3 regions of the Paenarthrobacter sp. UW852 genome follow, and region 3 is predicted to be linked to each of the others. Evidence: riboswitches for the same ligand, from Rfam matches in the RefSeq annotation. Region 3 holds a riboswitch; each other region holds the start of a gene.
What was found. Region 3 has a riboswitch for cyclic di-AMP ahead of NEK97_RS05560 (M23 family metallopeptidase). Riboswitches for the same ligand answer to the same signal wherever they lie in the genome.

Region 1 (7,769 bases), on a different contig from region 3:
GGGCTGACCCGTTGAGCGGCGCGATCCGGCTTGAACTGCATGCGGCCCTGAAAGCACACCGCTGGGCACGGCGACCCAGGATCTAGGCGGCCTGTGCTCCCTGTTTCGGGGATCCGAGGACTAGGAACGCCTCAACCGCTGGCAGCTCCAGCGGCCCATCCTTCGCCTGAAGGTGGCGGTCCGGCTGCTGGTGCAGTACCGGCCATGCCATCCGATCGGCGTTGCCGTACGGGGTAGCCGGGTGCTCACTTCACGGCCTTCTTGGCGGCGTCCAGGATCGCGTCGAGGGCGGTCCCAGTGGATTGCGGGTTCGTTCCGGCGGTGGGGTTCCCGGTGGGGCGCGGCTTGGGAGTGGCGGTCGACGTCGGCGTGGGTGTCGGCGCGGGCGTCGGGGTGGTGGTCGGCGTCGGCGTGGTTGTCGGGGCCGGAGACGGCGCCGTGGTGACTGTATCGGCGGGCACATCGGTGGGGGCCGGGGCAGGCTGCGTCGGGACTGCCGCGGAGGCGCCCGGCGCCGGGTTAGCCGCCGACGGCGCCGCCGAAGGAACCCAAACCGGGGCCGCAAGCGAGACGTGCGGGGCCGGAACCGACGACGGCGACACCTCAGAAGGTGCCTCGGGGACGGTCGCCGGCTGGCCAGCTGCCGATGAGGATGACGCTGTTGGCGCTGCCGACGAGGCCGACGGTGAGGACGCGGTGGAATAGGAAGCCCGAGGCCCGGGCGCAGCCGAGCCCGACTCCCTGTCCCCATGGGCGCTCGCATCTTGGGCGGGGGTTTCATGGCCGAAGAACGGCAGCTCAAGGGCCTGGCCGAGACCTCCCGCTGTGAGCACCAGTCCTACAGCGCCGGCAACAACGGCCATACGCTGGCTCATCTGCTTGACCGATGCGGCCTTTCGAAGCACGGCTTGGGGTTCGCGGTTGAACGACGACGACGAGCCAAAGCCGGTCCTGGCGGGGACGGGAGTAGGTGCCGGCCCGGCAACGTCGACGATGGGGATGGCTGCCGTGGCGGGCTCCGGTGGTGTGGACTGCTGCGTGTCCGGCTTGGGTGCCGGCTTGGCAACGTCGACGATGGGGATGGCTGCAGTGGGAGGGCCCGGAGTGGTGGACCTCGGTGCCGCGGCCTGGGCGGCCTGCACTGCCGGGATCGCGGCGGTGGCCGGTTCTGCGGGTTCGGCTTCAGCCCGGGCTGCCCTTTCCCGCTCGGCTGCCCGGGCAGCCGCGCGCGTGGTGGGCTGGGCAGCAGCGGCGGGTTCCGGCGTCGTACTTGGTGCCTGAGGCGCCGTGGCTGCTTCGGTGGCGGATCCGCTGGGTTCGGCCCGACGGCGTCCGGTTGGCTTGGTGCGCTCGCGTTCGATGAGGGCGCGGCGCGGCTGATCCATGGTTGGGGACATGGTGGTTGCCTCTCAACGCCTTCGAGGTTAGCTGTCGGGTTCGGACGAGGCCGTCCGGCCGCCGAAGCGGCTTCACCCCGAGGACTTGGAAAGTCCGGGAACTTGTGGGTCCCCCGCCTCTGCCGCGGGTCTGGCGGATCCCGGATTGCGGCAGAGCTCGGCGTCAATCCGGAAGCGGCCCAGCGGAGATACGGGTCGCCCTACGACGGTACATGAGCCGGAAAGTAAAGTCACATTAATGTAACGGACGGTACGTCGAGCTAGGCGGGAGGCTCCGTGCGCCTAGGCTTCGGGGCCGGCGCGGGAGCCGGCTACTGGTGCTGGAACTCCGAGTACTGCCCCAAACACGGCCAAGATATCCACCGCCTAAGACTAGCTTCGGCGTCCGACGGCAGGGTAGACATTTCCTATGGACCTGCCAGTGATGCCGCCCGTCTCGCCCATGCTTGCCAAATCAGTTCCGGACATCCCCGATGTGGGTCACTACGAGCCGAAGTGGGATGGCTTCCGGACCATCGTTTTCAAGGATGGGGACGAGGTCATCCTGGGCAGCCGCAACGAGAAGCCCATGACGCGCTACTTTCCCGAGCTGGTTGAGGCGCTGAGGAAGAACCTCCCGGAGAAGTGTGTGATCGACGGTGAGATCGTCCTGATCGAGGGCAACAGGTTGGAATTCGAGGTCCTCCAGCAACGGATCCACCCCGCGGACAGCCGGGTCAGGATGCTCGCCGAGAAAACGCCGGCTTCCATGGTCGCGTTCGACATTCTTGCCCTGGGCGAGGAAGACCTGATGGGCAGGCCCTTCTCGGAGCGCCGGGCCATCCTGGAATCGGCCTTGGCCAGGGCCGAACCGCCCGTCTATGTGACTCCGGCGGTAACAGACCTCGAGCGGGCCAAGGAATGGTTCGTGCAGTTGGAGGGCGCGGGCCTGGACGGGGTTCTCTCCAAGCCGCTGGATGGAACCTACCAACCCAATAAGCGCGTGATGTTCAAGACCAAGCATGTTCGGACCGCGGACTGTGTGGTGGCCGGGTTCCGCTGGCACAAAACTGCGAAGGTGGTGGGTTCCATGTTGTTGGGGCTCTACGACGACGCCGGTCGGCTGCACCACGTGGGGGTGGTGGCATCGTTCCCCATGGCCAAGCGGGAAGCACTGGTTGCCGAGCTTGAGCCCTACCAGGTGGATCTCGCTGATCACCCGTGGGGCGAGTGGGCCAAGCAGGACGAGGTTGCCGGTGGTTCTCGGATGCCTGGTGCGCAAAGCAGGTGGAGCGGGGGCAAGGACTTTTCGTTTGTGCCACTGCGCCCCGAGCTTGTGATCGAAGTGGCGTACGACTATATGGAGGGCGACAGGTTCCGCCACACCACGCAGTTCCGCCGCTGGAGGCAGGACCGGACTCCGGAGAGCTGCACGTACGCGCAACTGGAGGAGCCTGCCGATTACGATCTCGGGGAGATCCTGAGCCTGCCGTAGAACGTTGCCAGCCCGCTGTTACGTTGTCGGCCCGCAACGTAACAGCGGGGTAGCGACGAAATTACTCTTCGTGTCCCTGGTCGCTGCTCATGCTGCCTTCGGCCGGCGGCGTTTCGCCCGGGGGTACCCCTCCGCCTGGCTCCAATCCCGTGACGTTGCCGTCCAGGGGATCAGGGTTGGCAGAGGCCGCGGGATCGTCGTCCTCGTCCTGGCGCATGTCCGGATCTTCGTGGATGCTGTCCGCATCGGCGGTGGTGTCGAAGGGTCCGGTCGCGCCGCTCACGCCGAAGGTTTGGGGATCGTCTTCCGGGTCATAGCTGGTCATGGTCAAACCCTTTCGTAAGCAGACTTACTATTCGCTTGCCTGGCCAGCCTAGCGTGATCCCGCCGGAGCCAACAAGGGGCACCCAACCCAGGCTCCGGCGTCGTGCCCCAGCGCCTAACTGTGCTGGGTGGCCTAACTGTGCTGTGTGGTCGCGGCGACGAAGCTGCGGATGGCGTCCGCCACCGCTTGCGGGCGCATATGCTGCGCTACGTGCCCCACTCCGGGAATCTCCACCAAGCGCCCTTGGTCCACGGTTCGGGAGAGCCGGAGCGACCAGTCGGGGCCTGCCACCTGGTCCCGGCTTCCGCGCAGGACCAGCACAGGCACCTTGATGCCGGCCAGCCGCTTTTCGGTGGGATAGCCCATCATCACCGGGAGTTCGGTGAGGTACCAGCGGAGCCCGCATCGGAAGTAGTCGGAGATGACGATCCAATTGGACGAGGGACTTTCTCGCAGGACGCCGTCCAAGGTAAGCGCCAGCGATTGCCGGAGGATACTCTTGTGCCTCGAATCCACCACCGGCCCCATCAACACCAGGCGCTGGACCCGCTCGGGCGCATGCAATGCCGCTTCGATGGCAAACTGCACACCCATGGAATGACCCACCAGGACGTACCGATCGATGCCCCGGGACGCCAAGGCTTCCGCGATGAAGGCACCATAATCCTCCACCTGGAGCTGCCTGTCCGGCTTGGCGGTCCCCGCGAAACCGGGCAGGTCGAAAGAGTAGGTTGGTGCGTGGGCGGCGAGAACGGCGTGGAGCCGCGACAAATACCGGTGCGACACCCCGATGCCATGGATCAGGACGTACGCCGGTTCGTCCCCGGAGCCAGTCGCGGGTGTCCCAGCGGTCCAATGGATCCGACCAACCAGTCCCGAAACCTCGACCTCGGCAACCTCAAACGTGGGCCGCTGCCTAATCGTTGGTTTCGTCATGGTCCTCGGACTGCTTCTTTCGCTGCGTTTCAAGCCACTCCATGATGGCTGCCTGCCGGATCCGACGATGCGTGCCCCGGTACTCCACGGGAATCTCGCCACGATCGGTCATGTTGCGCAGATACGTGTGCGAGATGCCCGCGAGCTCCGCTGCCTGGGATGTGGTGAGCATTTCCTCCACGCTGCTGACCGTCACCGTATCGCCCCGGCCCAGCCGGGCAAGGAGGTCGACGACGGCGTCCCTCGCCTGATCGGGCAGGCGGTGGACTGTGCCATCCACGAACACAGTGATGTCGTTGCTGTCCTGGAGGGAACGCGCGAGATTCCGGGCGTCGTCGGCGGGGAGGCCGGCCGTGACGCGGGGAGCTATCAGTGCCATGCCAGAAGCCTAGCCCGGAAGAACCTATTCCGCGTCCAGGTCCGTCTCCAGCAGCTTCACCAGTGCGTCCAGCGCGGCATCGGCGCCATCGCCCTCGGCCCGCAGCACCACAACGTCCCCCTTCGCTGCGCCGAGCGTCATGAGCGAAAGGATGCTGGCGGCGTCGAGCGCGTCATCGGCAGGGGCGCCCTGCATGGCAATGGTGACCTCCACAGGCTGTTCGCCGGCTGCCTCCGCGAAGAGTGCGGCCGGGCGGGCGTGCAGGCCGGAGCGGCTGGCGATGGTGGCTGTGCGTTCAGGCATGGTTTTCTCCTGGTATTCCGGACGGATAGGGGTTAAAGCCCGAGCTCTTCAAGCACGGGAAGCTTGGCGCGGACCCAGTCGCGCGCTTCGGTGGCGCTGGGAGCTGACAGGGCAAGGCGGGCCAGCTCCTGTGCTTGTTCCAGCGTGACGGTCTTCAACACGGTGCCGACTGCAGCCAAGGAGCGCGCAGTCATGGACAGCGTGGTGACACCCAGCCCGGTCAGTACGACGGCGAGGGCCGGGTCCGCGGCTGCCTCACCGCAGACACCCACCGGCTTGTTGTTGCCTTCCTGGGCTGAACCTTCCACCGTGAGCTGCACCAGGCGGAGCACTGCAGGTTGCCAGGGAGTGTTGAGCTCGGCGAGGGGGCCCAGTTGGCGGTCGGCGGCCATGGCGTACTGCGTGAGGTCGTTGGTGCCGAGGGAGGCGAACCCGACTTCGCGAAGGACGGTGGCGGATGTGAGGGCGGCTGAGGGAACCTCCACCATCACGCCCGGTGTCTTGATCCCGGCCGCAGCACACAGCGAGGCGAAGCGTCCGGCTTCGGCCGCCGTGGAGATCATGGGAGCCATGACCCAGACGTCGGCCTCGGATTCGGAAGCTGCCCGGGCGATGGCTTCGAGCTGGCGCTCAAGGACACCCGGCGTGGTGAAGTCCGTGCGGTAACCACGCACACCCAGCGCGGGGTTGGGTTCGGTGGCGTCCGTGAGGAACGGGAGGGGCTTGTCGGCGCCGGCGTCCAAGGTCCGCAGGACCACCTTCTTGCCCGGGAACGCATCAAACACGGCCTTGTACGCTGCTGCCTGCTCGTCCACGGAGGGCTCGGTGTCGCGTTCCAGGAAGCAGAATTCGGTGCGGAAAAGGCCGACGCCCTGGGCTCCGAGGCCGGCGGCTGCCACGGCGTCCTTGGCACCTCCGACGTTGGCGAGGAGCGGTACCAGGTGGCCATCCGCCGTCGTACCGTTTCCGTCGAATTCGGCGAGGGTGGCGGAGGTTTCCGCCCAGGCGGTCGCAGCTGCGCGCTGTTCCTCGCCCGGTTCCAGGGTGACAGATCCGGCCGCGCCGTCCACGTACACTTCGGAGCCGTCGGCGATCGAGTCGACGCCGTGGGCGGCAACCACTGCCGGCAGGCCGAGTGAGCGCGCGATGATGGCGGTGTGCGACTGTGGTCCGCCTCCGGACGTTACCAAGGCGAGCACCACGGCCGGATTCAGCGTCGCGGTGTCGGCGGGGGCGAGGTCCTCGGCCACAAGGATGAAGGGGGTTTCGGAGGACGGGATGCCGGGAGCGGGCACGCCACGAAGTTCGGCCACGATGCGGGCCCGCACGTCCAGGACGTCCGTGGCGCGTTCGGCCATGTAGCCCCCGAGGTTGTGCAGCATTTCGGAGACGGATGCACCGGCCTCCCAGATGGCGCGTTCAGGGGAGGAACCGGCGTTGATCAGCTTGGCTGCCGATTTCAGGAGCATGGTGTCCTTGGCCATCAGGGCCGTGGCCTCCAGGACGGCTTTGCCATCGCCTGAGGCAGTGTCCGCGCGGCCCTTGAGCTCGTCGTGGACGGATTGGGCTGCCGCCTTCAAGCCGGCGACGGCGTCTTCCGGACTCAATCCCGCGGCCAACCTTTCGCCCGACGGCGGTTCGCTCACCGGCTTGGGCATCTGGCGGACGGAACCAATGATGCGGCCAGGGCTTACCCCTACGCCTTGGAAATTCTGCACTGAATCCTCTGTTCCTGCTTGTTGGTTCAGACCCGCCGGCGACGGCACCGGGAGCCCCATAAATAACTCTTGTGAGCCACTTCATATAGCAACGCTATAGGTGCTAGGGTAGCGGTTATGAGTTTCGATGACCAGCTTCCGCCCAAAATTCGGTTGCTTCGCGCAGCTGCCGAATTGCTGGCGAATTCGGAAGGGTCAGCGGTCTCAACGCGCCAGATCACCAAGCTTGCCGGGGTCACGGCGCCCACGCTCTACCACCACTTTGGTGACAAAGAAGGGCTTTTCGACGCCGTCGTTTCCGCCGGTTTCGAAGAGTACGTGGCGGGGGAGCGGGATTTTGCACCGTCCGGGGAGCCCTTGGAAGATGTCCGGCGGATGTGGGACAACCACGTCCAGTTCGGCCTGACCCAACCCCATCTGTATCTGGTGATGTTCGGCAACATCAGGCCGGAAAGCCGCCCAGCAATCGTGGCCGATGCTGAAGCGCTTCTGGAAGAGATGCTGAACAAGGCCGCTATCTCCGGTCAGATCAACGTGCCGCCCCGCGAAGCGGCACGAAGCATCCTTGCGGCCAACGTGGGCGTCACGCTCATGCTGATCGCAGAACCGGTGGAAGAACGGAACCTCGAGCTCTCAACGATGACCCGGGATTCCATGATTTTTGCCGTCTCCACGGACACCGCCCGTGGCGCCGCAGCGGACGACTCCGGCAAGTCCTCGGTTGTTGTTGCGGCAATCGCCCTGAATGCGGCACTGCAGGCCTCGCATTCGGACCAACTATCCAGCTCTGAACTGAAGCTTTTCCTTGAGTGGCTTCACCGCATTTCCAGCAGCTCCTAAGGCTGTTCTCGCTCGATCTGTATCGACTGACCCGCGCCGCCGCGGGATACACGTTAGGAATTCACATGGCAACAGAGACAGTTGCGAAGCCCCGCACCAGCGCCCGCGTTGGTGTCCAAAAGTTCGGAACATTCCTGTCCGGCATGATCATGCCCAACATTGGCGCTTTCATCGCCTGGGGCCTCATCACGGCTTTGTTCATCAAAGTCGGCTGGATTCCGGTCCCGGAACTGGGTGGGTTCGGCACCAATGACAAGGGTGCCCCCAACGTCGGCATCGTTGGCCCCATGGTCACGTACCTCCTTCCGCTCCTGATCGCCTACACCGGCGGCCGGATGGTCTACGACGTCCGTGGTGGCGTCGTTGGCGCCATTGCCACCATGGGTGTCATTGCCGG
Region 2 (7,769 bases), on a different contig from region 3:
TCCAACGGCAACTTCCACGGCGCCCCCGTGGCGTATGTCCTGGACTTCCTGGCCATCGCAATTGCCGACCTCAGCTCCATCGCTGAGCGCCGCACGGACCGCATGCTGGATCCGGCCCGCTCCCACGGACTGCCGGCCTTCCTCGCCGGAGACCCGGGCGTTGACTCCGGCCTGATGATCGCCCAGTACACGCAGGCCGGGCTTGTCTCGGACAACAAGCGGCTGGCCGTTCCGGCGTCGGTGGACTCCATCCCGAGCTCCGCCATGCAGGAAGACCACGTGTCCATGGGCTGGCACGCTGCCCGGAAGCTGCGGAAGGCTGTTGAGAACCTGCGTCGGGTACTCGCCGTCGAGCTCGTCACCAGCGCCCGCGCCATCGACATGCGGACGCAAATGTCCGACGGCGAACTCACCCCTGGCCCGGCCGGCGCGGCCGTGCTTGAGGTGCTTCGTGAAGTGGTCCAGGGGCCGGGAACCGACCGGTTCCTGTCACCGGAACTGGAGGCGGCTGACCGTTTGGTTGGCTCCGGCGCCGTTCGTGCGGCCGCCGAATCCGCCGTCGGGATTTTGGCCTGACGTCGAATAAAACGCTCATTTCGTGAGCAGATTTGTCATGCCCCGGTGTTTGTCCGCAACGCAACCACCGGGGCGCGGCAAATGTAGTAGAACTTATGGTGTACGTCACGTCCACGCCAGCGTTGCCGTGGGCTTGACGGTCAACCGTTCACAACTCAATACACAACAAAGAACATCCACAAAGGGGTAGAAGTTCAATGAAGGCACGCGGAGCAGTCCTGTCCAGGCGAAGCACCCACTCGGCTACGGTTTCGGACTGGAGGATGCTGAAAGTCGGCGAGTCGGTGGAAGTGGTCAAGTACGCCCACGTCATCGCAACCGGCCGGATCGAGGAGATTTCCAGCAGCGGGAACGTCGTGTGGCTTGAACATTCGGGACCTGGTGTCACCGAAGAGGGCAAGGAACTGTTCATGAAGTCCGACGGCGTGACTCTCCGCCGGGCGTAGCTTAAACAAAAACCGGGGCTCGTTCCCTTTCCGCGGGTAGTAGATGCGGAGAGGCAACGGGCCCCGGTTTTTTGTTCGCTGCCGTGGGTGCCGTCAGGGACGACAATCAGGCAGCGAGTACTTCGCGGGTCTGACCGAAGGGAACGGATTCGTCCAGAGCCACGGTGTAGGTGCCTGGCTCGTGCCGGGTCACCAGAATGCCGCAGTTAGCGTCTGCTGCTGCGTTTTCGATCAGTGCATCCACGGCGCGGTCGAGTCCGTCGTGGATCTCGTCTGCCTTGGAAAAGGACAGGCGGATTTCGCGTTCTGCAATCATTGCAGGGGTCATTGGGGGGCCTCCTATTAATTGCCGCATGCGAGGGCGACCCATCAATCATAGTCGGAGGAAGGCATATATCTGTAAGATGACTCCCACTTCCGTGACCTGGGTCTCAGGCGCGCCGAGGTGGCACTTTATGCCAATGTTTGGACGAAACACCCGCATTACGTGCCGCCTCGCTGGATGATCCGGGAGGGCGATTGGACGTGGTGGCGGGATTCGAACCCGCGTGCGCTGCTTTGCAGGCAGCTCCCTGGCCTCTTGGGTACACCACGCTCCAACGACACTAGGTGCCCGGATACGCGGTTTCCAACGTTCGTTGCCCTGCCTGTCGCGGGACTACGCGGGACTACGCGGTGTTGCCCTCGGTTGCCCGCAGTGACGCGCGATTGAGAAGCCTGGTTACTCCGGCGGTCACTACGAGGGTAAGAATCGCGGCAGCCATATGGGTGTAGAGCATGATGTGCGGCGAGCCGCCGTCGGAGGCACCCGCCGCGGGCACATCGCCGAGCCCCTGGCCCGTGCCATGAAGGTGCTGCACCAGCCCGGTGCCGGGGAAGTAGCCTCCGAACGCGACGAACCCCAAGTGCAACAGTTGCTGCGCCACACCGGATGCCAGCAGCAACAGCAAAGGCCCATGGACCCAGCGGGCCAGGAGTTGCGCAGCCAGGCAACACAGCGCGGCGAAGCCCAAGACGACGGGGATGGCCGGGGCGCTTCCGCCAGCGGCCATGTGGGCGGCCAGCCCCAACCCAACAGCGAGTAGCCCGGAGACCCAGGCCCACTTGTCCTGCACAGGAATTGCGCTCATCGCCGTCCTTCCTCCTCACAGGCTAAACGGCGGAGTGCGAACGGGAAAGGGCCCGCGAACCTATGCGAGGAGGGTGTTCACCAACCGGGCTGCGACTTTGGCGGTCCGGGAATCGATGTCGAACTCCGGATTCAGCTCTGCGACGTCAAGATGGAGCAACTTACCGCTGGCCGCAACCTGGCGACAGATCGCACTGATCACCGGCAAGGGCACCCCATACGCGGCGGGTGCGCTTACCCCGGGGGCTACTGAAGCAGGCATCACGTCAAGATCGATCGTCAGGTAGAGGGCGTCCACGCCGGCCAGGAAATCGGCAACAAAGATCTCCGCGGCTTCCGCCGAGCATTGTTCATCGAGAAGGTACTTCACGCCGAGCCGGTCCGCCGTGTCGAAGAGCGTCCGCGTGTTGTTTGGTTCGGAAATTCCGACGACGGCGTACTGCAGTTCGCGTCCCACGGCAGCTTCCGCGCGGGCCATCTGCAGGAACGGGGTGCCCGAGCTCGGCGTGGGGTCATCTCGCAGGTCAAAGTGGGCATCCAGGTTCAGGACGCCCAGCCGCTTGCCTTGGAGCACCTCAGAACCGGCAACGCCCAGGTAGCTGGCGAACGCGGTCTCATGTCCGCCGCCCAGCACCACGGTGAGGTTCCCGGCGTCGAGCAGTACCGAAATAGCGCGGCCGGCGCGCTTTTGGCCCGCTTCCAATGAGTCGTCCTCCACAACTACGTCACCGGCGTCGAACACGTCCCGGCCCAGATGGAAGGCAAGGGGGCCAAGCGCCGAACGGATCGCGGCAGGGGCCGCTGCCGCACCTGTGCGGCCCTTGTTGCGAAGCACCCCGGCGTCGCTGCAAAAACCAAGCACGACGGCGGGACGCGTGGCTGCTGCGGAGGCTTCGGGCGTGTGCGGGGCAATGGCCTGCCACCACCGGCGATGCTCAGCGCCGGTGCCGTCGAACCGGCCGGTCCACGGGGTGGGGCTGACATCTACTGTGGGGACGCTTGTTTCCATGGTTAAAGCACACCCCACCTCCGATGCCGAAACCAGCAAAAACAGGTGGGGTGTGTCTGGGATTGCGGACTGGGCTATTTGACGCCCAGCAGTTCCTCCACTGTTCCGATTCCGAAGAACAGCAGGAACGCAGCGGCGACGGCCCACATGAGCGGGTGTACTTCGCGGGCGCGGCCCTGGAACGTGCGGATCAGGACGAAGGAGATGAACCCCGCACCCAGGCCGTTTGCGATGGAGTACGTGAACGGCATGAGGGCGATGGTCAGGAAGGCGGGGATGCCCACGCCCCAGTCCTGCCAGTCGATCTTGCCCACCTGGGAAACCATCATGAAGCCCACAACAACCAGTGCGGGTGCCACTGCTTCAAAGGGGACGAGGTTGATCAGTGGTGTGAAGAACATGGCCACCAGGAACAGCACGCCGGTGACGATCGAGGCGAGACCGGTGCGTGCGCCTTCGCCGATGCCTGCGCCGGACTCAACGAAGATCTGGTTGGAGGAAACAGATGCGCCGCCGCCGACGATCGCGCCGAGGGCATCCACCTGCAGGACCCGGTCAACGTTGGGGATGTTGCCATCCTTGTCAACGGTCCCTGCTTCGTTGGCCAGGCCGACCATGGTGCCCATCGCGTCGAAGAAGATGCTCAAAAGGATCACGAATGCCAGGAGCGCTGCGGCAATAAAGCCGAGGTGTTCAAAGGCGCCGAACGGGTTGGCCTTACCTATAAGTGACAGGTCCGGGGCACCCCACTTGGTCAGGGTCGGGGCAACAAGGGACCAGCCGCGCGGGTTGATGTTCGTGCCGTCGTTGCTCGGGCCGATGTGGAGCGTGAACTCAAGGATGGCGGCCAAAGCCGTCGATGCCACGATGCCGATCAGGATGGCGCCACGGACCTTGCGGACCACCAGTGCGATGGTCAGGATCAGGCCGAGGGCAAACACCAGGGTGGGCCAGCCGAGCAGTTTCCCGTCGACGCCCAATCCCAGCGGAACGGTTGTGCCGGCGGCGTCAGGGATGCGGCGGACGAACCCTGCATTGACCAGGCCGATCAGTGCGATGAAGAGGCCGATGCCCACCACGATCGCGGTCTTGAGCGCTTCCGGTACGGCCTTGAATACGGCGGTACGGAAACCGGTGAGAACGAGGATCAGCATGGTCAGGCCCGAGAGGACCACCAGGCCCATCATGTCCGGCCAGGTCAGGCCCGGGTGCGAGGCGACGGTCACAGCTACGAACGCGTTAACGCCCAAGCCCGTGGCAACGGCGAACGGGTGCTTGGCCCAGGCGCCCATGAGGATGGTCAGGATGCCCGCGACGAATGCCGTGGTGGCCGCGACGGCGGTGAATCCCAGCGACGCTCCGCTGGAATCCTGCCCGGAAAGGATCAACGGGTTAAGGACCACGATGTAGCTCATGGCGAAGAAGGTTGCGAAGCCGCCTCGGATTTCCCGGGAGTATGTGGAGCCACGCTCGGAAATTTTGAAGTAGCGGTCGATGGCAGAACCTTGTTTAAGCATGAAGGACTCCGGGGATCGAGGGGAGTGTGCCCTCAAATCCTATGCCGTCGGATATGGGCCTCCTGACGATTCGCCTAGTCTGTAAGGAAGCCAACACTAGGAGAAACCGCCCCATGCGCACCATCCGCCCGCTTCTGGCCGCCGTCGTTGCCGCCCTGGCCTTCGCATCCGCTTTGCTGTTTTCCGCGGGCCCGGCCTCCGCGCACGACGTCGCCGAATCCACAGCGCCGGCCAACGGATCCAGCGTGGCAGCTGTCCCGGCGTCGGTCTCCATCACGTTCAACAACAGGCCGCTGGCCATCGGATCGGGCGTTACAGTCACTGCGGGTGGCGAAAACTGGGCGGATGGGCCCGTCGAAATCATCGACAACCAGGCGGTCCAGAAGATCCGAGAAGGCGCGCCGGCCGGCGAATACACCGTGGTCTGGAGGGTCGTCAGCTCCGACTCGCACCCCATCGAGGGCACCTTCACGTTCAAGGCCGCTGCTGGAAGCACGACGGCGACGAGCGGCGCCGCGGGTGCCTCGCCTTCGTCGTCGGCACCTTCAAATACGGTTCCGACGGCAGGAACTGCAGCGCCCGGTACTGCCACCAGCACCCCGGCCGCTGACGCGTCCCAACCTTTCCCGTGGAGCATCGTGGGACTGGCCGTGGTTGCTGTGGGCCTTGTGATCTATCTCGCCGTTACCGCCCGGAAGAAACTCGCCGCCTCCAGCGACTCAAATGCGGGAGATTCCGCGGAATAACAGGCTTTTCTACGTAGCTGCGAATATCTCGGATTGGTCACTGCGACACGCCAAAATCCCGGTTCTCGTTACTTAAATGTGACTTCGGCGAGATCATCGCGTACCGTAGTAGCTGTGCCTGTTCCACGTAGCGGGCACTTCCGGCCTGATTGCCTAGCTCTGCCGCAGTCCGGAATCCGTTCGCAGACAAACCTTACGGCAGAGACGGGGAACCCAATTTAGGTCGCTTTCGAGCGTGCCTTGGGGTGAAGTCACGATGCTTCCGCTGAACAGCGGGGGATAGTGGCCGGGTGACTCCCATCCGAATCCGACAGCTAACCTCGCAGGCATCGGGAGAGGCTTTTTCATGTCTTCAAGCATTCTTCGCGGCCGTCGTAAGGCGGACAGCGTACGTCCTAATCCGTTCATCTCCATCTCCAAGGCAGTCGCCAGCAACGCTTCCGGCGCTGGCCGCCAAGCAGCTGTTATCGCAGCGGCTTCGGGCCTTGTCCTGACCGGCTCCATCGCTGCCCACGCAGCCGAGACCCCGGTTCAGCGTGACTCCAGCCCCGCCACGGTCGCCGAGACCGTTTCCGAGGCTCCCACCAAGGTTGTAACCGCCGCAGCTACGGCTACCGTCAACTTCGAGCGCCCTGCTGTTGCTTCCGTAGCAGCTCCGGTCATCGAGAAGCCGGCTCCCGTCGTCGAGGCACCTGTTGCCAAGAAAGCAGCAGTGGCAGCAACTGCACCAGCCGCTCCTGTAGCAAAGGCTGCCGCGTCAGTTGCAGCCGCTCCGGCCGCCGCTGCTCCTGCAGCCGCTGCACCGGCCGTCGGTGGAGTCAACGCCGCCATGGTCGCCTCGGCTTACGCCCAGATCGGCATCATGCAGGACTGCACCGCCATGGTGGAGCGGGCCCTCGGCTCCGCAGGTATCCCCGTTGGTGACCTCGCGCCCATGCAGTTCATGAACTACGGCAAGGTCGTCAGCAGCCCCCAGCCCGGCGACATGATCGTCCAGTCCGGCCACGTTGCAATCTACATCGGCAACGGCCAGGCCATCAGCGGTGGCATCAACGGCAACCAGACGGGTATCCACCCGATCAGCTGGTTGACCGCAACTGGTCCCATCACGTACGTACGCGCAGGCGCATAAGCCTCACGCTTCAGTTCAAAGGCCGGCATCTTCGAAGATTCATTCTTCGAGGGTGCCGGCCTTTGGCGTTAAGAAATGTGCGCAAAAGTTCCAGTGGCGGTGAAGCGGCCGTCCTAGGCGATGGCTACGCCGCTTCCGGCCATGCCGTTGCCTGCCGGTAGGGCCACCCTGGCGGAAATTGCCTGCCCCACAGCTTTGGCCTGCCGAAGGACTTCTTTGGGAGTCGGGGTAATGAGTTCTCCGACGCCTACAAGGTGCATCCCCACGGCACGCATTGCCGCGGCGAAATTCTGGCCGACGGCAATTCCAAGTTCTGCCAGCATCCGGCGCAGCTGGCTCTGGGCGCAGCGCGTCACCACGACGTGGTCGGCCAGCAGGACACCTTGGGCGGTGTGGACCGCCCACTGACGGGGAGTGGATTCGAGGGGGCCGAAAACGATCCTGCCCCGGAGGGTGGCCGATGCGGTGCTTCCGGTGGGGCCGTGCCCTATCTGCTGCGACGGGTCGGAGCCCAGGAAATCCAGGCGAACGGCGCGGGTGGTGCTGCGAACGTCCAATTGATGGTTGGCGGCGTAGTTGCGCAGGTGGCGGAGAATCTCGCTGCGTTCCTGCATGGCGGGATCGGCGATGTCGCAGCGCTGGAGCATTCCAGTGTGGGTCGAAGGCCCGGTGGCTGACAGCGACCCGAACCCGTCAACGACGATGGAGCCCACCCCGTAGCGGCTAAGCTCGCTGGCAACAGCCAGACCGGAGAGGCCGGCGCCGATGACCACTGTGGTGGTTCGTTCCGTGCCGGAATCAGGCGTGAGTGACACTGCTTGGTTCCTCCTTGACGTGTGTGCCCTGCGGCATCGCGTGGGATCGCGTCCGAGTTCCCCAAGCGGCCGCAAATTAACGGCCGGGGTGTGTCATGAGACACGCTGCCCGGCTATTCGGTGACTCGAACACTACCGAACTTTTTCGGCCATGGGTAGCCTTCCCGGCGTCGTGTTTTTCGTGTCCGCCAGCAGGCCGATCCCGTGTGGTTTGAACTGAGCCCGGACCGTTATGCACATAGCCCGAAGTCGCCTTGATTCGGCACTTCCGACCGAGAATAGTGGGCATTGGAAGGAGAGATTCCAAGTTTCTCCTACCCCGGCCATTGACATTTGAAGAGTCAGGGAATCCAGTGCGGAGAACCTCTGGCAGAATAGCCGGAACATCAAGCAGTAGGT
Region 3 (7,769 bases):
GCTCTTGGCGTTGTTGCATTTCAAGCACGCCGCAACCAAGTTTTCCCAGGAATCCGCGCCGCCCCTGGATTTGGGGTGGACGTGGTCTATGGTGTGCGCTGTCTTCCCGCAGTAGGCGCAGCGGTGACCGTCGCGGCGAAGGACGCCCCGGCGGCTCACAGCGGTGATCCTGTTGTACTTGGGACGGATGTAGCGGTTGAGGAGGATCACGGATGGTCGTCCGAGAATCTCCTGTGGCCCGACGACAGGCTCGTCGCCTTCGGCCACTACGCTCGCTTTCCCAGTCAGCACAAGGACCAGCGCCCGGCGGAATGTTATTACCGCCAGCGGTTCATATCCAGCATTCAGAACGAGTGTGCGCATGCACGTACCTCTTCACGGCCGCACCCGTCAGGGGCACGAGGGCCGGCTGCCCTCTGCATGTACGGGCTGTGGATCGACAAGATAAGGGTAAGCACTTATATGCCGTATCAACGAATCTTTCTGTCGTTTCCCGTGCAGTGTCGGCAAATGTTCATGCGTGGTTAAAGCAGAACACCCCGCGGGCCGAAGCCTGCGGGGTGTTCCAAAAGGTGCGATATTAGCCGTTGACGCGGATGAAAACCGGCCCGGAGCCGACGTTTACGCTGAACAATGCCGTGGTGGATCCGTTCCATCCACCGTGCACAGCCATGCCGTTGCCGACATAGACAGCGATGTGGGCCTGTCCGGCCAAACCGCCGTTGGCGTAGTAGGCGAGGTCGCCCGGCTGGGCTTCTGCAGCACTGACGGTACGGCCCAAGGAGAGGTACCCGGCCGGCCAGTCATGGAAGTGAATGCCCACGGCTGCCAGGGAGTTGGTCACCAGCATGGTGCAGTCCTGGGTCACGCCGAGCTGGGCGTAAGCTGCGGCGGCGATAGCTGCACCGAGGCCGCTGGAAGCTGCCGGAGCCTTGGCAGCCGTAGCCGAGCTGTTGACGGCAAGCGTCGCGTTGCCGGTGGAAGCAGCCGTGTTGGCGCTCTCCGTGGCCTTGGCTTCTGCCTTGGCGGGGGCCTTCTTCTCCACGGGAGCCGGAGCTTCAACCGTGGTGACGACGGGCCGTTCGTAGGAGATGGCTACCGTGGAGTCCGCAGCGATGGTCGACTGGACCACTGCCTGGACATCGAGGGTGGACGTCGCGGTGGATTCACGGTCAACGTTGGTTTCGGCGGCGTTGGCCGCCACACCGCTGGTCAGGACCAGACCGGAAGCCGCTGCGATGACGGCGGCCTGGCGGCCCACAGTACCGGCGTTGCCGCCGACAGCCTTGGCGATGATGGCAAGCGAGCTGGTCTTGGGGGCCTCAGCGCGATGCCGTGCAACCTTGTTTGCACTGGTCATGATTTTCTCTTTTCGTATCCGCGTGCAGTGGGGTTACACGCGGGTAATGGGCGGCCAGCACTTGGGGGCATGCTGGCCGGCCACGAACCGGATGTTTTCTAGCGAAGGGTGAAGAAGGAAGAGGTGCCCGTGGAGGCTGCCGAGTGCAGGAGAGTGCCCTGGCTCGGGTTCAGTGCGCTGATCATCATGCCGTTGCCGACGTAGATGCCGACGTGGGCTCCGCCGTTCTGCATGACGAGGTCACCGGGCTGGGGGTTGCTGGTGGGCTTCATGGCCGTCCAGGCGTTGACGCGGGGAATGCTGATGCCGGCCTGCGCGTAGACCCACTGGGTGAAGCCGGAGCAGTCCCAGCCGTTGGGGGTGGTGCCGCCCCATACGTAGGGGTGGCCGATACCGGTGTAGGCAATGGCGGCGAGGCCCGAAGCAGCAGCGCTTGCAGCACCGTCCGTAACCTCGGAGGACTTTGCGGTGACTGCTGCTGCGGCGTCCTGGCTACCAGCGGCGCGCTGGGTGACCTGCGATGCACGCTGGACAACCTTGGGGGCTTCCTTGGTGGCCACGACCGGGCTCTCGAAGGCCACGGTGGCGGTTGGCTCTGCGGTGACGACGGCGGTTGCCACCATCTGCTGGGTACTGGAGGCTTCCGACTTGGAGACGTCCGTATCAGCTGCCGTAGCCGGAAGACCGGCGGTCAGGACAAGGCCCGAAGCTGCTGCCAGGACGACGGCCTGACGGCCAACCGAACCGGCGTTGGACGAAACAGCCTTGGAAAGAGTGTTCAAGGGGTTCGTACGAACCGTTTCAGCGCGGTGGCGCGCAGGGGTAGTGCGTGATGACACGTAGGTAGCCTCTCCCAATGCCTGCGAGGTGAGCTGTCGGATTCGGATGGGAGTCATCCGGCCGCGTTGCTTCAAGGAAGCTTTTGCGACTTAACCCCAAGGCCTTCTATCGAAGACCAAAAGTGGTTCCCCCGCCCCTGCCAGACGATTTATGCGAACGGACCTTGAGTGGTGGCAGAGCTAGGCAATCCACTCAAGTGCATCGGCCCCCTAAAAAGCCGATGCGCTTTGTACGGTACAACAGTTGAACGCGAATGTCACATTCAGGTCACGGGGTGTCGCAAAATGCGAGAGGCGACCATCAACTGGCTTAGAGCCAGCCCATGGGGTCTACAACTTCTCCGTTGACCTGGACCTCGAAGTGGAGGTGGCAGCCCGTGGAAGCGCCCGTGGTGCCGCTCAACGCGACGGTATCGCCACGGGTGACGGTCTGCCCGACCTTGACGTTGAAGGACGACAGGTGGTTATAGGTGGTCTCGAGGCCGTTGCCGTGGTCCACTACCACGCGGTTGCCTCCGCCATACTCGTGCCATCCGGCGAAAGTGACCTTGCCCGTGGCAGCCGCATGCACCGCGGTGCCGCACTGGGCAACGAAGTCCTGGCCGCGGTGGAAGTCTCCCGTGCCGCCCGTGAGGGGGCTGACCCGGTAGCCGAACGGCGAGGCCGTGACCAGGCTGTCCAAGGGGCTGGCAAGCGTGCCTACGGACGAGGCGCGCTGGATGCTGCCGACCGACTGGGCGCTGAGCAATTGCTTCAGCTTGCCGTCGGGGTCAGCTGCGGTTGCGACGGCGGCGCGGCTGAAGTCGATTTTTGCCGATGCGGCCGCGGAAACCTCTGGCTGACTGCCGCCGGAAACGGCGAGGGCGGACTCGGTCTGGCCCGACTCCGACGTTGCCATCACGGGGCTTGTGGCCGGCAGTCCGACAGTCAGCGCCAAGCCGGTGGCAGCGAGGGCTACTCCGGCTTTCTGGCCGACACCACTGGCTGCGGCGAAATCGGCAACCTGGCGCAATGGGCTCTTACGGCGGCGGACTTGGCGCTCAGTGTCACGGGGCCGGACCTCCATTGTTGCGCGGGCTGGCCGCAGCTCAACAGCGGGGCCGGTGGCGCGGCGACGACCCCTGACGTTCTGCGATGTCAAACTCTGTTCCTCTCTGGAAAGCCTGCGAAGTTAGCTGTCGGATTCGGGTCAGAGAGTTCAAAGACCCGGTCCGCACGAAACGCTCATGGCACACAGGTATCCCAGGAGGGACTTGCGTAAATGGGCACTTCTGCTGCGGACTTCACCCCAAGGCTGCTTCTTTAGACAGCCGCTTGTGGTTCCCCCGCCTCTGCCAGTGGTGGATGACACACCTGATCCGCTGGCAGAGCTCGGCTCCGGATCAGGTAACGCTTTGGTATCGGCGCTAGTAGATAACTATAGGCGATTAAAGCCTGCAGTAATAAATTCGTTATCAACAGGACGACGCACTCCCTTATCATCAATCCCGGAAAACCGCAGGTCACATTGTCCCGCAGGGCACAAAAGTGAGGTTTGACACGGCATACCCGAGGATGCGGCGCCCCGAAGGGAGGTCAGCCCAGGGAGACGAACACGTGGGCCGCAACTTCCGGTGGAAGCTCAAGCGCTCCCTCGATGCCGGGAACCCGGACAGAAATGTACTCGCCGACGCGTTCCAATGACACCGCTGCCCCGGGACGGATTCCGCCTTCGTCCAGTTGGGTGAGGAGTTCGGGCTCCACCTGGATGGGCTCGGCAAGCCGGCTGACCACCACGCGGGAATCGGCGGCGTAGCCATCCATGGCCTGCAGCAGGTTGATGTCGAGCCGCGGAATAGTCTGCGTCGGCAGGCCGCCCAGAGCTTCGAGTCCTGGAATCGGATTGCCGTAAGGCGACTCGGTGGGGTGTTCAAGGAGTTCGTAGAGCCGGCGTTCAACCCGCTCACTCATCACGTGTTCCCAACGGCACGCTTCGTCATGGACGTACGCCCAGTCGAGGCCAATGACATCGGCAAGGAGCCGCTCCGCGAGACGGTGCTTTCGCATGACCTCGGTGGCGCGCTTGCGGCCCATCTGGGTCAGTTCAAGGTGACGGTCGTTGGATACAATTACCAGGCCATCGCGCTCCATGCGGCCGATGGTTTGTGAAACCGTGGGGCCGGAGTGCCGCAGGCGCTCGGCGATGCGGGCCCTGAGCGCCACAATGTTCTCTTCTTCAAGCTCCAAAATGGTCCGAAGATACATCTCAGTGGTATCGATCAGATCCGTCATCCAGCTCAGCTCTCCTCGAACGCAGTTTCCTTGCGTAATCTCCACCGTACCGCGTCCTTGGCCAGGGCAGCCGGTGTGTACCGCTGGCCCTTGAACGCCGACACCCAGCCTAGCTTATTTGGAATTACTCTGGATAATTCCGGTCGCATCCTGTTGCTTCGCATTCCACGTGGCGGACTATGACGGATGCAGGTTACAGCCCCCGGGCCGAGTCAGGCAGAATTGGGGAGTCGAAGGGGCAGCGGATGCCACCTGCCACGACCCATCTCTAGCCGATACCCATTGGAGCCACACGTGAGCGACAACAGCATCACCATTCCCGCCGATCTGCTGCCCAAGGACGGACGCTTCGGCGCAGGACCGTCCAAGGTCCGCCCGGAACAGATCGAGGCGTTGTCTGCCGCATCGGCCACCATCCTGGGCACCTCCCACCGGCAGGCCCCGGTCAAGAACCTCGTGGGATCGGTACGGGAAGGACTCAGCCAGTTCTTCCGCGCACCCGAGGGATACGAGGTTGTCCTCGGCGTCGGCGGATCAACCGCCTTCTGGGACGTCGCCGCATTCGGCCTGGTGGAGAAGAAAGCACAGCACCTGTCCTTTGGCGAGTTCGGTTCGAAGTTCGCCGCCGCCACCAACAAAGCCCCGTTCCTTGATGCTTCCTCCATCATCAAGTCCGAGCCCGGCACCCGCCCCGTGGCGCAAGCCGAAGCCGGCGTCGATGTCTACGCGTGGCCCCAGAACGAGACGTCCACGGGTGTGGCAGCTCCCGTCAAGCGGGTCCAGGGCGCCGACGAAGGATCACTGGTCCTGGTGGACGCCACCTCCGCTGCCGGCGGCCTGGACGTCGACGTCTCGGAGTCCGACGTCTACTACTTCGCCCCGCAGAAGAACTTCGCATCAGATGGCGGGCTGTGGCTTGGCCTCTTCTCCCCCGCAGCCCTGGAACGCGCTGCCCGCATCAAGGCATCCGGCCGCTGGATCCCGGATTTCCTGGACCTGCAGACCGCCATCGACAACTCCAAGCTCAACCAGACGTACAACACGCCGTCGTTGTCCACCCTGGTGACCCTGGACGCCCAGGTTCAGTGGTTGAACAGCAACGGCGGCCTGGACTTTGCCAGCAAGCGCACTGCGGACTCCGCCAACCGGATCTACTCCTGGGCCGAAGCCTCCGAGTACGCCACCCCGTTTGTGGCCAAGGCAGAGGACCGCTCCAACGTCATTGCCACCATCGACTTCGACGACTCCATTGACGCGGCCGCGATCGCCAAGGTCCTCCGCGCCAACGGCGTGGTGGACACGGAGCCGTACCGCAAGCTGGGCCGCAACCAGTTGCGTATTGCCACGTTCGTCGCCATTGAGCCGGACGATGTCTCAGCGCTCCTTGCCAGCATCGACTACGTCGTGGGTGAACTGAAGAAGTAACCCTCGGCGGGTAGTCAGCCGGACCCGAGGGTCGGCGTCGTTCGGTCAGCCCGGACGGCGCCGTCGCCGCTTAACGGGCGGTGCCGCCGTCGCCCTCTTCCGTACCCGGAGGGGCAAGCAGCGACTCCACCCGGAAATGTTTCAGGCCACGCGCCCGCCGGTCAAAGCGGAGCCTCAGCTGTTTGGCCCGGATGATCCAGACCAAACCCACGACGGCGGTGCTGATGCCGGCTATTGCGGCTACGCCCACCGCCCAGCGCGGACCGCCGACGTTGGCCACCCAACCCACCAGCGGGGCACCAATGGGTGTCCCGCCCATGAAGATCGCCATGTACAAGGACATCACCCTGCCCCGCATAACGGCCTCCGTGGTCGATTGCACGTATCCGTTGGCACTGGTGATGAGGGTCAGCGCGAACAGGCCACAGGGAACCAGCGCGAGACCGAAAAGGGTTGCGTTGGGCGCCAGGGCAGCGAGCGTGCTGGAGACCCCGAAGCCTCCGGCCGCCAGGAAGATCAGCCTGAGGCGGGGCCGGCCGCGTCGGGCCGCGAGCAATGCCCCGGTCACCGAGCCGATGGCCATGATGGAACTCAAGGCCCCAAAGGCGCCGGCGTCCATGCCGAACTGGGTGCCTACCATCGCGGCGATGAACAGCGGAAAGTTGAGTCCGAAGGTGCCCACGATGAAGATGGCCACCAGGACCACTTGGATATCAGGCCTTCCCCGGACGTACCGCAGGCCTTCGCGGATGCGCCCTTTACCTGGTGCCGCACGTGGTTGTGCCCGCAGTGACGACGCCGGAATCAGCTTGAGCGCCCAGAGCATCGCGGCGAAGGACACCGTGTTGATGAGGAAGACCCATCCCGGCCCCACCACCACAGTCAGGACACCGGACACTGCCGGACCGATCATCCGGGCTACGTTGAAGGATGCGCTGTTCAGTGCCACCGCGTTGGGCAGGTAATCATCGGTGACGAGTTCCGAGACGAACGTTTGGCGGACCGGAGCGTCCAACGCCGTCACGATGCCCAGCAGCAGGGCAAAGATGTACACGTGCCACAGCTCCGCGACTCCCAACAACACCAGGATGCCCAGTCCCGTGCTGAGCAGGGCCATTGCCACCAGGGTGAGGAGGAGCAGCTTCCGCCTGCTGTAGCGGTCGGCAAGCAGGCCGGCCCACGGGGCAAGGAAAAGTTGCGGACCCAGCTGGAGGGCCAGGGTGATGCCCATCGCGCCGGCATCGTGCGCGGTCAGGTGGTCGAACACCAGCCAGTCCTGCGCAGTGCGCTGCATCCAGGTGCCGATATTGGAGATCAGGGCACCGAAGAACCAGATGCGGTAGTTGGGAATCCCCAGCGACTTAAAGGTGGACATCAGTGTCCACCATCGCTTGGTTCACCCCGGGTTTCCGCAATGCCTATTCAGCCCCGGCTTCGTCGGCGTCGTCCTCTACGCCGTCCGCTTCGGCGTCGTCTTCTTCGCCGTCAGCCTCGTCGTCAGCCTCGTCGTCGTCCGCTTCGGCGGGTCCCGTAGCGTCGTCCTCGTCGGCCTGGACGGATTCCTCCGTGACATCGCCGACCGTCTCCTCCACCAGCGGAGTCTCGTCCTCGGGGCGGACCCGCTTGGCCCACGGAACCCATTCCGGGGCGAGGATGGAATCCTCGGAGGGCAGCAGGCCGAGCTCGCTGACGGTCACGATCTTGGAACGGGAGTTACGCGTCACCACCGCGTACCACTGCCAGCCGCCGTAACCCGCGAGCTTGGATTCGAACAAGTGGGTGACCACGCGGTCGCCCTCCGACTTTGCGCCGAGGTGCGCACCCACTTCGCCCGGGTTGGCTATGCCCTGAACTGCCTCACGCGCAATATCGAC

Region 1: it holds a riboswitch for cyclic di-AMP, as region 3 does, so the genes downstream of both, NEK97_RS15875 (hypothetical protein) here and NEK97_RS05560 (M23 family metallopeptidase) in region 3, are expected to answer to the same signal.
Region 2: it holds a riboswitch for cyclic di-AMP, as region 3 does, so the genes downstream of both, NEK97_RS12050 (NlpC/P60 family protein) here and NEK97_RS05560 (M23 family metallopeptidase) in region 3, are expected to answer to the same signal.

The regions. Positions count from the first base shown of each region.
Region 1 covers NZ_JAMSGY010000009.1:72,072-79,840, forward strand. The annotation lists gene NEK97_RS15870 (CdaR family transcriptional regulator) at 1-86, shown strand, start outside; gene NEK97_RS15875 (hypothetical protein) at 246-1,397, opposite strand; cyclic di-AMP (ydaO/yuaA leader) riboswitch at 1,400-1,543, opposite strand; gene NEK97_RS15880 (ATP-dependent DNA ligase) at 1,807-2,871, shown strand; gene NEK97_RS15885 (DUF6480 family protein) at 2,933-3,196, opposite strand; gene NEK97_RS15890 (alpha/beta fold hydrolase) at 3,329-4,132, opposite strand; gene NEK97_RS15895 (helix-turn-helix domain-containing protein) at 4,113-4,511, opposite strand; gene NEK97_RS15900 (HPr family phosphocarrier protein) at 4,536-4,814, opposite strand; gene ptsP (phosphoenolpyruvate--protein phosphotransferase) at 4,847-6,532, opposite strand; gene NEK97_RS15910 (TetR/AcrR family transcriptional regulator) at 6,650-7,372, shown strand; gene NEK97_RS15915 (PTS mannitol transporter subunit IICBA) at 7,438-7,769, shown strand, end outside.
Region 2 covers NZ_JAMSGY010000006.1:86,013-93,781, reverse strand. The annotation lists gene hutH (histidine ammonia-lyase) at 1-576, shown strand, start outside; gene NEK97_RS12085 (hypothetical protein) at 774-1,022, shown strand; gene NEK97_RS12080 (hypothetical protein) at 1,129-1,350, opposite strand; tRNA gene NEK97_RS12075 (tRNA-Cys) at 1,543-1,616, opposite strand; gene NEK97_RS12070 (hypothetical protein) at 1,691-2,152, opposite strand; gene hutG (formimidoylglutamase) at 2,213-3,160, opposite strand; gene NEK97_RS12060 (NCS2 family permease) at 3,235-4,677, opposite strand; gene NEK97_RS12055 (copper resistance CopC family protein) at 4,791-5,423, shown strand; cyclic di-AMP (ydaO/yuaA leader) riboswitch at 5,574-5,766, shown strand; gene NEK97_RS12050 (NlpC/P60 family protein) at 5,770-6,555, shown strand; gene NEK97_RS12045 (FAD-binding protein) at 6,669-7,370, opposite strand.
Region 3 covers NZ_JAMSGY010000002.1:524,969-532,737, forward strand. The annotation lists gene NEK97_RS05545 (HNH endonuclease) at 1-363, opposite strand, end outside; gene NEK97_RS05550 (NlpC/P60 family protein) at 581-1,360, opposite strand; gene NEK97_RS05555 (C40 family peptidase) at 1,459-2,199, opposite strand; cyclic di-AMP (ydaO/yuaA leader) riboswitch at 2,204-2,372, opposite strand; gene NEK97_RS05560 (M23 family metallopeptidase) at 2,510-3,340, opposite strand; cyclic di-AMP (ydaO/yuaA leader) riboswitch at 3,345-3,586, opposite strand; gene NEK97_RS05565 (metal-dependent transcriptional regulator) at 3,775-4,470, opposite strand; gene serC (phosphoserine transaminase) at 4,765-5,895, shown strand; gene NEK97_RS05575 (MFS transporter) at 5,966-7,270, opposite strand; gene NEK97_RS05580 (DUF3027 domain-containing protein) at 7,314-7,769, opposite strand, start outside.